One region of the Streptomyces sp. NPDC016562 genome, then DNA from elsewhere that is predicted to be linked to it. Evidence: riboswitches for the same ligand, from Rfam matches in the RefSeq annotation. Region 1 holds a riboswitch; the other holds the start of a gene.
The links. Region 1 has a riboswitch for S-adenosylmethionine ahead of ACF059_RS25565 (aminotransferase class V-fold PLP-dependent enzyme). Riboswitches for the same ligand answer to the same signal wherever they lie in the genome.
Positions count from the first base shown of each region.

Region 2: it holds a riboswitch for S-adenosylmethionine, as region 1 does, so the genes downstream of both, thrC (threonine synthase) here and ACF059_RS25565 (aminotransferase class V-fold PLP-dependent enzyme) in region 1, are expected to answer to the same signal.

Region 1 covers NZ_JBIBRZ010000007.1:8,841-14,204, forward strand. The annotation lists gene ACF059_RS25550 (Rieske 2Fe-2S domain-containing protein) at 1-814, shown strand, start outside; gene ACF059_RS25555 (cytochrome bc complex cytochrome b subunit) at 811-2,442, shown strand; gene trpD (anthranilate phosphoribosyltransferase) at 2,629-3,693, shown strand; SAM riboswitch class IV at 3,789-3,905, shown strand; gene ACF059_RS25565 (aminotransferase class V-fold PLP-dependent enzyme) at 4,122-5,364, shown strand, end outside.
Region 2 covers NZ_JBIBRZ010000006.1:411,496-416,859, reverse strand. The annotation lists gene ACF059_RS25505 (trehalose-6-phosphate synthase) at 262-1,638, opposite strand; gene ACF059_RS25500 (glucosyl-3-phosphoglycerate synthase) at 1,685-2,635, opposite strand; SAM riboswitch class I at 2,822-2,977, shown strand; gene thrC (threonine synthase) at 2,995-4,269, shown strand; gene ACF059_RS25490 (MoaD/ThiS family protein) at 4,310-4,588, shown strand; gene ACF059_RS25485 (cold-shock protein) at 4,991-5,197, shown strand.

The DNA.
Region 1 (5,364 bases):
TGAGATCGTCTACATCTTCCCCATCGGGAAGATCAGCGCGCTCAACTTCGCCCTGGGCATGACGCTGGGCACGGCCCTCTTCTGCATCGGCGCGGGCGCGGTCCACTGGGCCCGCACCCTGATGTCCGACGTCGAGGTCGCCGACGAGCGCCACGAGATCGCCGCTTCGCCGGAGGTCAAGGCCAAGGTCCTGCAGGACTTCGCCGACGGTGCGAACGAGTCCGGCATCGGCCGCCGTCCCCTGATCCGCAACACGATGCTGGGCGCGCTGGCCATGCTGCCGCTCTCCGCCCTCGTGATCATGCGCGACCTGGGCCCGCTGCCCGAGGACAAGCTCCGCAAGACCCTGTGGTCCAAGGGCAAGCTGCTCATCAACCAGAACACGATGGAGCCGCTGCGTCCCGAGGACGTCCTCGTCGGTTCGCTGACCTTCGCCATGCCGGAAGGCCTGGAGGAGGAGCAGCACGACTTCCAGGTGCAGATCGCCAAGGCCGCCCTGATGATCGTCCGCATCAAGCCGGAGGACATCAAGGACAAGCAGGAGCTGGAGTGGTCCCACGACGGGATCGTGGCCTACTCCAAGATCTGCACCCACGTCGGCTGCCCGATCAGCCTGTACGAGCAGCAGACGCACCACGTGCTCTGCCCGTGCCACCAGTCCACTTTCGACCTCTCCGACGGCGCCCGTGTCATCTTCGGCCCGGCCGGTCACGCCCTCCCGCAGCTGCGGATCGGTGTGAATGACGAAGGCTTCCTCGAAGCGCTCGGCGACTTCGAAGAGCCCGTCGGTCCTGCATTCTGGGAGCGCGGATGAGCACTGCGACCACTGACACGAAGGCGCGCAAAGCGCCTGCCGGCGAGCGCGTAGCGGACTGGGCGGACGGCCGCCTGGGCATCTACAGCCTGGCCAAGTCCAACATGCGCAAGATCTTCCCGGACCACTGGTCCTTCATGCTGGGTGAGATCTGCCTCTACAGCTTCATCATCATCATCCTCACGGGTGTGTACCTGACGCTGTTCTTCCACCCGAGCATGAACGAGGTCGTGTACCACGGCTCGTACGTGCCCATGCAGGGCGTCATGATGTCCGAGGCCTTCGCCTCGACGCTGGACATCAGCTTCGACGTCCGCGGCGGCCTGCTGATCCGTCAGATCCACCACTGGGCGGCGCTGATCTTCGTCGCGGCCATGGTCGTGCACATGATGCGCGTCTTCTTCACCGGCGCGTTCCGCAAGCCGCGTGAGGTCAACTGGCTGTTCGGCTTCCTCCTGCTGGTCCTCGGCATGTTCACCGGCTTCACCGGTTACTCGCTGCCGGACGACCTGCTCTCGGGTACCGGTGTCCGCTTCATGCAGGGCGCCATCCTGTCCGTCCCGGTCGTCGGCACGTACCTGTCGATGTTCCTGTTCGGCGGGGAGTTCCCGGGCGGCGACTTCGTCGCGCGGTTCTACTCGGTGCACATCCTGCTGCTGCCCGGCATCATGATGGGCCTGCTGGTGGCCCACCTGATCCTGGTCTTCTACCACAAGCACACCCAGTACGCCGGTCCCGGCAAGACGAACAACAACGTCGTCGGCATGCCGCTGCTGCCGGTCTACATGGCCAAGGCCGGAGGCTTCTTCTTCCTGGTCTTCGGTGTCATCGCGGCCGTCGCGGCGATCGCCTCGATCAACCCGATCTGGGCGCTCGGCCCGTACCGCCCGGACCACGTGTCCACCGGTGCGCAGCCCGACTGGTACATGGGTATGCCGGAAGGCCTGATCCGAGCCATGCCCGGCTGGGAGATCAACCTGTGGGGCCACACGCTCGTCCTGGGCGTGTTCATCCCGCTGGTGCTCTTCCCGCTGGTCCTCGGCGCGATCGCCGTCTGGCCGTTCATCGAGTCCTGGGTCACCGGGGACAAGCGCGAGCACCACATCCTGGACCGCCCGCGCAACGTCCCGACCCGTACGGCCTTCGGTGTCGCCTGGATCGCGGAGTACATCGTGCTCCTGATCGGCGGTGGAAACGACATGTTCGCGCAGTACTTCCACCTCTCGATCAACTCGATCACCTGGTTCGTCCGGATCGGCTTCTTCGTCGTACCGGTCCTCGCCTTCATCGTCACCAAGCGGATCTGCCTCGGCCTCCAGCGCCGGGACCGGGACAAGGTGCTGCACGGTCGCGAGACCGGCATCATCAAGCGCCTGCCGCACGGTGAGTTCGTCGAGGTCCACGAGCCGCTCCCGCAGGGCCAGCTGCACACCCTCACCTCGCACGAGCAGTACGCGCCGGTCGAGATCGGCCCGACGGTCGACGAGAACGGTGTCGAGCGCAAGGTGAAGGCCACGGAGAAGCTGCGCGCGAAGCTCAGCAAGGGCTTCTACGCGGAGAACAACCAGATTCCGAAGCCCACGGTGGAGGAGTACAAGGAGATCCAGAGCGGCCACGGCCACCACTGATCCCCCGCACCACCGCTTGAGGGACTGATTTCGGCCAGTCCTGGTGTCGCCACGGTGAGAGCCCCGTCCAGTGTCTGGACGGGGCTCTTTGCCGTCCTGCGGCGCTGGATAGGCTGAAGCCCTTCGCATTCGACGTGGCGGCGGCACGGCAGCGGCCCACCAGCCCACTAGCAGCAGGAGCGGACCATGAACCTGGTGACCCCGGCAGGCGGCGACAGCGTGGCGGCCCGCGGGTGGCCGGGCGTGCTGGACGCCCTGCTGACCGGTCAGGACCTGCGCGCCGAGGACACCGCCTGGGCCATGGACCGGATCATGCGCGGGGAGGCCACCGACGCCCAGATCGCCGGCTTCGTGGTCGCGCTGCGGGCAAAGGGGGAGACCGTCGCGGAGATCAACGGCCTCGTCCACGCCATGTACGCCCACGCCAACCTGATCGAGGTGCCGGGCCGGACGGTCGACATCGTCGGCACGGGCGGCGACGGGGCCAAGACGGTGAACATCTCGACGATGTCGGCGGTCGTGGTGGCCGGTACGGGCGCCAAGGTGGTCAAGCACGGGAACCGGGCCGCGTCCTCCGCGAGCGGCTCCTCCGACGTCCTGGAAAAGCTCGGCGTCAACCTCAACCTCAGCACGCAGCGGGTCGTGGAGGTGGCCGAGGAGGCCGGCATCACCTTCTGCTTCGCGGTGAAGTTCCACCCGGCGCTGCGGCACGTGGCGGGGGCGCGCAGGGAACTGGGCATCCGCACCACCTTCAACATCCTCGGCCCGCTGACCAATCCGGCCCGGGTACGGTCCCAGGCGACGGGCGTCGCCGACCCCCGGATGGCCCCCATCGTGGCGGGCGTCCTCGCCGAGCGGGGCTCCTCCGCGCTGGTCTTCCGCGGCGACGACGGCCTGGACGAGCTGACCACGACGTCGACCTCGCGCGTCTGGTGGGTGCGCGACGGCGAGGTCGTGGAGCGGTCCTTCGACCCGCGCGACGTCGGCATCCCGCTCGTCGACGTCTCCGCCCTGGCCGGCGGCGACCCCTCGTACAACGCGGACGTCGCCCGCCGCCTGCTGGCGGGGGAGCCCGGGCCGGTCCGCGAGGCGGTGCTGCTCAACGCGGCGGCGGCGCTGGTGGCCCTGGACCCCGGCACCGGCACGCTGGAGGAGCAGATCGCCGCGGGCATCACCCGTGCGGCGGAGTCGATCGACTCCGGTGCGGCGCGGGCCGCGCTGGAGCGCTGGGTGGCCGCCAGCAACGCCTAGGGTCGCCCCCGCGGCCCCGATTCCAGCCACGGCCCCGGTCCGCCATGCGGACCGGGGTCTTGCGCGCGGGGGATCGTGTGGCAGGATGCAGATCAGGTCACGAGTGACAGCGTTTAGGCCCCGGCTTGCTGTCCGGCAACCCTCCTTCCGTGGCGGGGTGCCCCGGGTGATGACCAGGTCGTAGGCAGCAAGGCCTACGGCAAGCGCGGATCCCTCGACACCAGGGGTCCTGGTCTTCTCGAGGAGCTTTTTCCGTGAGCAAGCGAATGCGATAGGGCGGCTCCGCCCCTTCTTCCACCCTCGGATCAGGGACGCTTCCGCGTACCCCCGCGCTCCGAGGACCTCCCCGTACCCCGGACGGCCGCAGCGCCGTACCCGCGTACGGGCGCACCGAAGCCATTCAGCCCTGCCTGCCGGGAGATACCGCCATGTCCGCAACCCTGAACGCCACCGCCACCGCCACCGCCGGTTCCGCCGCCCCCGTCGACCCCGCCTGTGCCGAGCCCCTCGCGGTCCTCGGCCGGGACGTCACCGTCCCGCTCGTCACCGGCGGCGAGGTCACCTACGCGGCCCTCGACTACGCGGCCAGCGCCCCCGCGCTCCAGCGGGTCTGGGACGACGTGGCCGCGTACGCCCCGTACTACGGCAGCGTGCACCGCGGCGCCGGGTACCTCTCGCAGCTCTCCACCGACCTCTTCGAGCAGAGCCGGGTCACGGTCGCGGAGTTCCTCGACTGCCGCCCCTGCGACCAGGTGGTCTTCACCCGGTCCACGACCGACTCGCTGAACCTGCTCGCCGCCGTACTCCCGGCCGGCTGCCAGGTGTTCGTCTTCGAGACCGAGCACCACGCCTCGCTCCTGCCGTGGGCGGACGCGGAGGTCACCTACCTCAACGCCCCCCGCACCCCGGACGAGGCGGTCGCCACCCTGGAGCGTGCCCTGGCCGACCGCACGGCATCGGCCGAAGGGGGCTACGGCCCGGCGCTGGTCTGCGTCACCGGCGCGTCCAACGTCACCGGCGAGCTGTGGCCCGTGAAGGAACTCGCCGCCGCCGCGCACGCCCACGGCGCGCGGATCGTCCTGGACGCCGCCCAACTCGCCCCGCACCACCCGGTCTCCGTGCAGGACCTGGACGTCGACTGGGTCGCCTTCTCCGGGCACAAGCTCTACGCCCCCTTCGGCTCGGGCGTCCTCGCCGGCCGCGCGGACTGGCTCCAGGAGGCCGAGCCCTACCTGGCCGGCGGCGGCGCCTCCCGCACGGTGGCCCGGCGCGAGGACGGCGGCGTCGACGTCGAGTGGCACACCACGGCGGCCCGGCACGAGGCCGGCTCCCCGAACGTGATCGGCGTCTACTCCATCGCCTCCGCCTGCCGGGCCCTGACCGAGGCCGGCTTCGAGAGCCTCGTGGCCCGCGAGCAGCACCTCATCGCCAAGGTCCGCGAAGGCCTGGCGCAGGTCCCGGCCGTGCGGGTCCTGTCCCTCTTCGGGGACGACGCGCCGCGGGTCGGCGTCATCTCCTTCGTGGTGGACGGCTGGAACAGCTCGCACTTCGCCGCGGCCCTGTCCGCCGAGTACGGGATCGGCGTGCGCGACGGCCTGTTCTGCGCCCACCCGCTGGTCCGCACCCTGCTGGGCAGCGAACCGCAGGCCCAGGGCGAATGCGGGGCCCCCG
Region 2 (5,364 bases), on a different contig from region 1:
TGCCGTGCCGTGCTTGCCGTGCCGTGGCCGCCTGCGGACCGTATGGGGGGGGGGCGCCCCCCCCCCCCCCCCCCCCCCCCCCCCCCCCGCGGGGGGGGGCGGGGGGCCCCCCCCCCCCCCCCCCCCCCCCCCCCCCCCCCGCCGGGGGGGGCGGGCCGCGGCACCAACGCCGACGAGGCTGGGTTTGGCCCAGCGCAGCTGGATGTGCCCCTGCGGGGGTGGGGTTGGTCCGGCGCAGCCGGAGGGGGGTCCGGGATGGCCTCAGGCTCGGAGGTCCGTCAGTTGGGTGGTGAACCACGCCGACGGGGGGAGGGCCGTCGCGGCTGCGGACAGGCGTTTCGTGCGTTCCGCACGCTCCGCCTCCGGCATGGACAGCGCAGCGTGCAGCGCCTCCGCCGTCGCCGTCACGTCGTACGGGTTGACCGTCAGCGCGTCCTCGCGGAGCTCCTCGTACGCCCCCGCGCCCGTCGACAGGACCAGCGCGCAGCCCGCCTCCGACACCACCGGGATCTCCTTCGCCACGAGGTTCATGCCGTCCCGGACCGGGTTGACCAGCGCGACGTCCGCCAGCCGGTACGCCGCCAGTGAGCGGGCGAAGTCGTCCTGCACCGACACCAGCACCGGCTGCCAGTCCGCCGTCCCGAACTCCTCGTTCACGGCCGCCGCCAGCTCCCGTACCGACTGGGTGTACTCCCGGTACACCGCCAGGTCCTGCCGGGACGGGTACGCCGAGGCGAGGTGCACCACGCGGCCCCGCCATTCGGGGTGTGAGGCGAGCAGTTCGCGGTAGGCCAGCAGGCCCCGCAGGATGTTCTTCGACAGCTCCGTGCGGTCCACCCGGACGATCGTCTTCAGGCCGCCGACCTGCTCCCGCAGCTCCGCCAGCTTCGCGTCGACCTCCGGCCGGTGCGCGAGCGCGCGCAGCTCGTCGCCGTCCACGCCCAGCGGGTACACCGCCACGCGCGCCGTCGCGGCGCCCGTACCCGCCCCGGTGCCCTCCACGAACGCGTTCGCCCACGCCCGCGTGTGGAAGCCCGCCACGTCCGCGCCCAGCATCCCCCGCGCGAGCTCGACGCGGACCTCGGAGGGGAGCATCTGGAGGAACTCCGGCGACGCCCACGGCGTGTGCGTGAAGTGCCCGATCCGCAGGTCCGGCCGCAGCTCCCGCAGCTGCCCCGGGACCAGCGCGAGGTGGTAGTCCTGCACCAGGACGCACGCCTCCGGCGCCGCCTCCTCGGCCAGCGCCTCGGCGAAGGCGCGGTTGTAGGACCGGTACGACTCCCACCGGCGCCAGAACGCCGCGTCGAAGACCGGCTCGCGCGGGATGTCGTACAGGTGGTGGTGGGTGAACCACAGCACCGAATTGGCGATCCCGTTGTACGCGTCGTCGTACACCGTGGGATCGATGTCCAGCATCCGGACGCCCGGCTCGGCCACCCCCCGGCGGACCGCCTCCCGGTCCGCCTCCGACAGCGCCGCGCAGATCCACAGCGTCTGCGGCTGCTCCGCGAGGGCCGCCGAGAGCCCGGAGACGAGGCCGCCCCCGCCGCGCCGGGCGCTGAGACCGCCGTCGGTGTCGAGGGTGTACGAGAGGGGGCCGCGGTTCGCGGCGACGAGTACCTGATGGGATGCAGCCATGTCGCGAACCTAGCCCGGGCCGGGCCCGCTCAAACCGTCCGCTGCGTCACGCCACGCGCCGCAGCGCGTACTCCTTGACCTCCAGCATCGGCGGCCGCTCCTCGGTGTCCACCGCGTACGTCCGCGGTACGAAGCCCTCCGGCCCCCGCTCGAACTGCGTCAGCTCCGGCCGTACGAGGTGCCCGCGCGAGAGCCGCAGCAGGGCCGTGCGGTAGATCGCCGCGGCCATCCGGCCCAGCGCCTGTCCGTCCTGATGGCGGTGCAGGCGTACGCCCACGTCCACCTGGGCCAGCGCGTCCAGCCCGACCGTGTGCAGCGCGTCCACCAGAAGGCCCAGCTCGACTCCGTACCCGACGGGGAACGGCAGCCGTTCCAGCAGGGAGCGGCGTACGGCGTACTCGCCGCCCAGCGGCTGGACGAAACCGGCCAGCTGCGGCCAGTGGAGGTTGAGCAGGGGACGGGCCACCAGCTCGGTGACCCTGCCGCCCTGGCCGGGGGCGTCGCCCAGCGGGCGGTCGTACATCGCCTTGACGAAGTGCACGTCCGGCTCGGTGAGCAGCGGCCCGACGATCCCCGAGACGAAGGAGGCCGAGAAGTCCCGCAGGTCGGCGTCGACGAAGCAGACGATGTCACCGCTGGTGGCCAGCAGCGAGCGCCACAGCACCTCGCCCTTGCCGTGCAGCGCCGGGATCCTCGGCAGGATCTCGTCGCGGTGCACCACCCGCGCTCCGGCGTCCGCGGCGACCTGCGCGGTCCGGTCCTGCGAGCCCGAGTCGACGACCAGCAGTTCGTCCACCAGGGGGACGGGCGGTCCCTCGATCAGCTCGCGCCGGATCGTCTCGACGATCGCGCCGACGGTGGCTTCCTCGTCGAGCGCGGGCAGCACGACGCTGACCGTGCTGCCTGTCGCCCGTTTCCGGTCGAGCAGCTGGTCGAGCGGTCGGTCGGCGGCTGACCAGGAGCGGTCGGCCAGCCAGCGCTCCACCTCTTCCAGCACTCTCGGCACTCCCTGTTTCGTCCCCTGTATGGACCGGTTTGTGATCCATCTCGCGGTTCGGACGGCTGTCTCAACCACCCGGCCCTTCGGTTACAGTCTTGAACAACGCGAAGGACCACCGCATGCCGGGGGTCCCCGCGAACAAACGCACCGGCGCGCCACAGAGCGCGTATGCCGGTGCCATACCGCTCATCCAGAGGGGCAGAGGGACACGGCCCGTTGAAGCCCCGGCAACCCTCCAGTCGGTTCTCGTGATGCGTCACACGCATCCCCGCGAGGTCCCCGGCTAGGGAAGGTGCCAATTCCGTCTCATGGCGAAGTGCGCCATGGGGAAGATGAGGAGAAAGGGCCTCGCCATCATGGCTGCACAGACTGTCGCCACCTCTGTCGATCTCGGACCTGCCACCGGCCTCTCGTGCCGTGAGTGCGGTACCCGCTTCGAACTCGGCCCCATCTTCGCGTGCGTCGAGTGTTTCGGACCGCTGGAAGTCGCCTACGACCTTCCCACCGGTGACCCCGAAGCCCTGCGCGCCGCGATCGAGGCCGGCCCGAACAACATCTGGCGGTACGCGCCGCTGCTGCCCGTCCCCGCGGACGTGGCGTCCAAGCCGAGCCTGAACCCGGGCTTCACCAAGCTCGTGGACGCGGCCAACCTGGCCAAGGAGCTCGGCGTCACCGGCAAGCTCTACGTCAAGGACGACTCGGGCAACCCGACGCACTCCTTCAAGGACCGCGTCGTGGCCATCGCCGTCGAGGCGGCCCGCGCCTTCGGCTTCACCACCCTGTCCTGCTCCTCCACGGGCAACCTGGCCGGCGCCGTCGGCGCCGCGGCCGCCCGGGCGGGCTTCCGCTCCTGCGTGTTCATCCCGCACGACCTGGAGCAGGGCAAGGTCGTCATGGCCGGTGTCTACGGCGGCGACCTGGTCGGCATCGAGGGTAACTACGACGACGTCAACCGCTTCTGCTCCGAGCTCATCGGCGACCCGCTGGGCGAGGGCTGGGGCTTCGTCAACGTCAACCTGCGCCCGTACTACGGCGAGGGCTCCAAGACCCTGGCGTACGAGATCTGCGAGCAGCTCGGCTGGCGGCTGCCCGACCAGATCGTGATCCCGATCGCGTCCGGCTCGCAGCTGACGAAGATCGACAAGGGTCTGCAGGAGCTGATCAAGCTCGGCCTCGTCGAGGACAAGCCGTACAAGATCTTCGGCGCCCAGGCCGAGGGCTGCTCCCCGGTGTCGACCGCCTTCAAGGCCGGTCACGACGTGGTCCGCCCGCAGAAGCCGAACACCATCGCCAAGTCGCTGGCCATCGGCAACCCGGCGGACGGCCCGTACGTCCTGGACATCGCGCGGCGCACCGGCGGTTTCGTCGAGGACGTCAACGACGAGCAGGTCGTCGAGGCCATCAAGATCCTCGCCCAGACCGAGGGCATCTTCGCCGAGACCGCGGGCGGCGTGACCGTCGGCGTGACGAAGAAGCTCATCGAGAACGGGCAGCTCGACCCGGAGCTGACGACCGTCATCCTCAACACCGGTGACGGCCTCAAGACCCTGGAGGCGGTGGCCGCGGACAGCGGGCAGACCGCCACCATCCGCCCGAGCCTGGACGCCTTCCGCGCCGCCGGCCTGGCGTGACCTGACCAACCCCCTGCTCTACCGGAAAGGCAGTAGCGCCATGAGCGTCAACGTCCGCATCCCCACCATCCTGCGCACCTACACCGGCGGCAAGGCCGAGGTCCCGGCCGAGGGCGCGACCCTCGCCGAGGTCATCGAGTCCCTGGAGAAGAACCACCCGGGCATCGCCGCGCGCGTCCTGGACGACCAGGGCAAGCTGCGCCGCTTCGTGAACGTCTACGTCAACGACGACGACGTGCGGTTCGAGGGCGGGCTGGAGGCGGTGACGCCGGACGGCGCCGGTGTCTCGATCATCCCCGCCGTGGCCGGCGGCTGCTGACCTCCGCGGAATCCGACGGGACGCGAAAAAACAGAATTGCCCCCTCCGCTAAAAGCGGAGGGGGCAATTCTGCTTGATTGGGCGCGGTAGAGTTGGGGAAGTCCCCTCCGCGGTTCTTGCCCGCCGCATATGAACGGGCCGCGTGAGGGTCGACATCGGGCCAATGTGCAAGCGCGGTATGGGGCTTTGGCGAGATATGTCGGGCCCGAGTTGCCCTGGAAGATGCCAGATTTTCACTCTATTTCAATGTTTCTCGGTGCCCAGAATTCTCGTCGGATTGACCTGTTGCAGACAGCACTCGCGCAGATACATTCAGCCTCGGTCGACGCGTTCCGGCGCAAGTTCTGACCCGGGAGCGCGAAGTGCGTTCCCGCGCAAGGGCCAGTAATAGGGGAGTTAGGCATGGCTCAGGGCACCGTCAAGTGGTTCAACGCGGAGAAGGGCTACGGCTTCATCGCGGTCGACGGTGGTGCGGATGTGTTCGTCCACTACAGCGCCATCCAGATGGACGGGTACCGCACCCTTGAAGAGGGTCAGCGGGTCGAGTTCGAGATCTCGCAGGGCCAGAAGGGTCCGCAGGCGGACATGGTCAAGCTCGCGCTCGGCTAGTCCTGAAGCGGTCGACCAAGACGAACGACCAAAGACCTACGAGGGGCCCACATCCTGGACACGGGATGGGGGCCCCTCGTGCGCGTGCCCGGTGCTGACGGGGGTGCGGCGCGGTCGACACCCGGGTGTTGGCCCAAGCCGCTTGCACTCGGAGGGGTCGAGTGCTA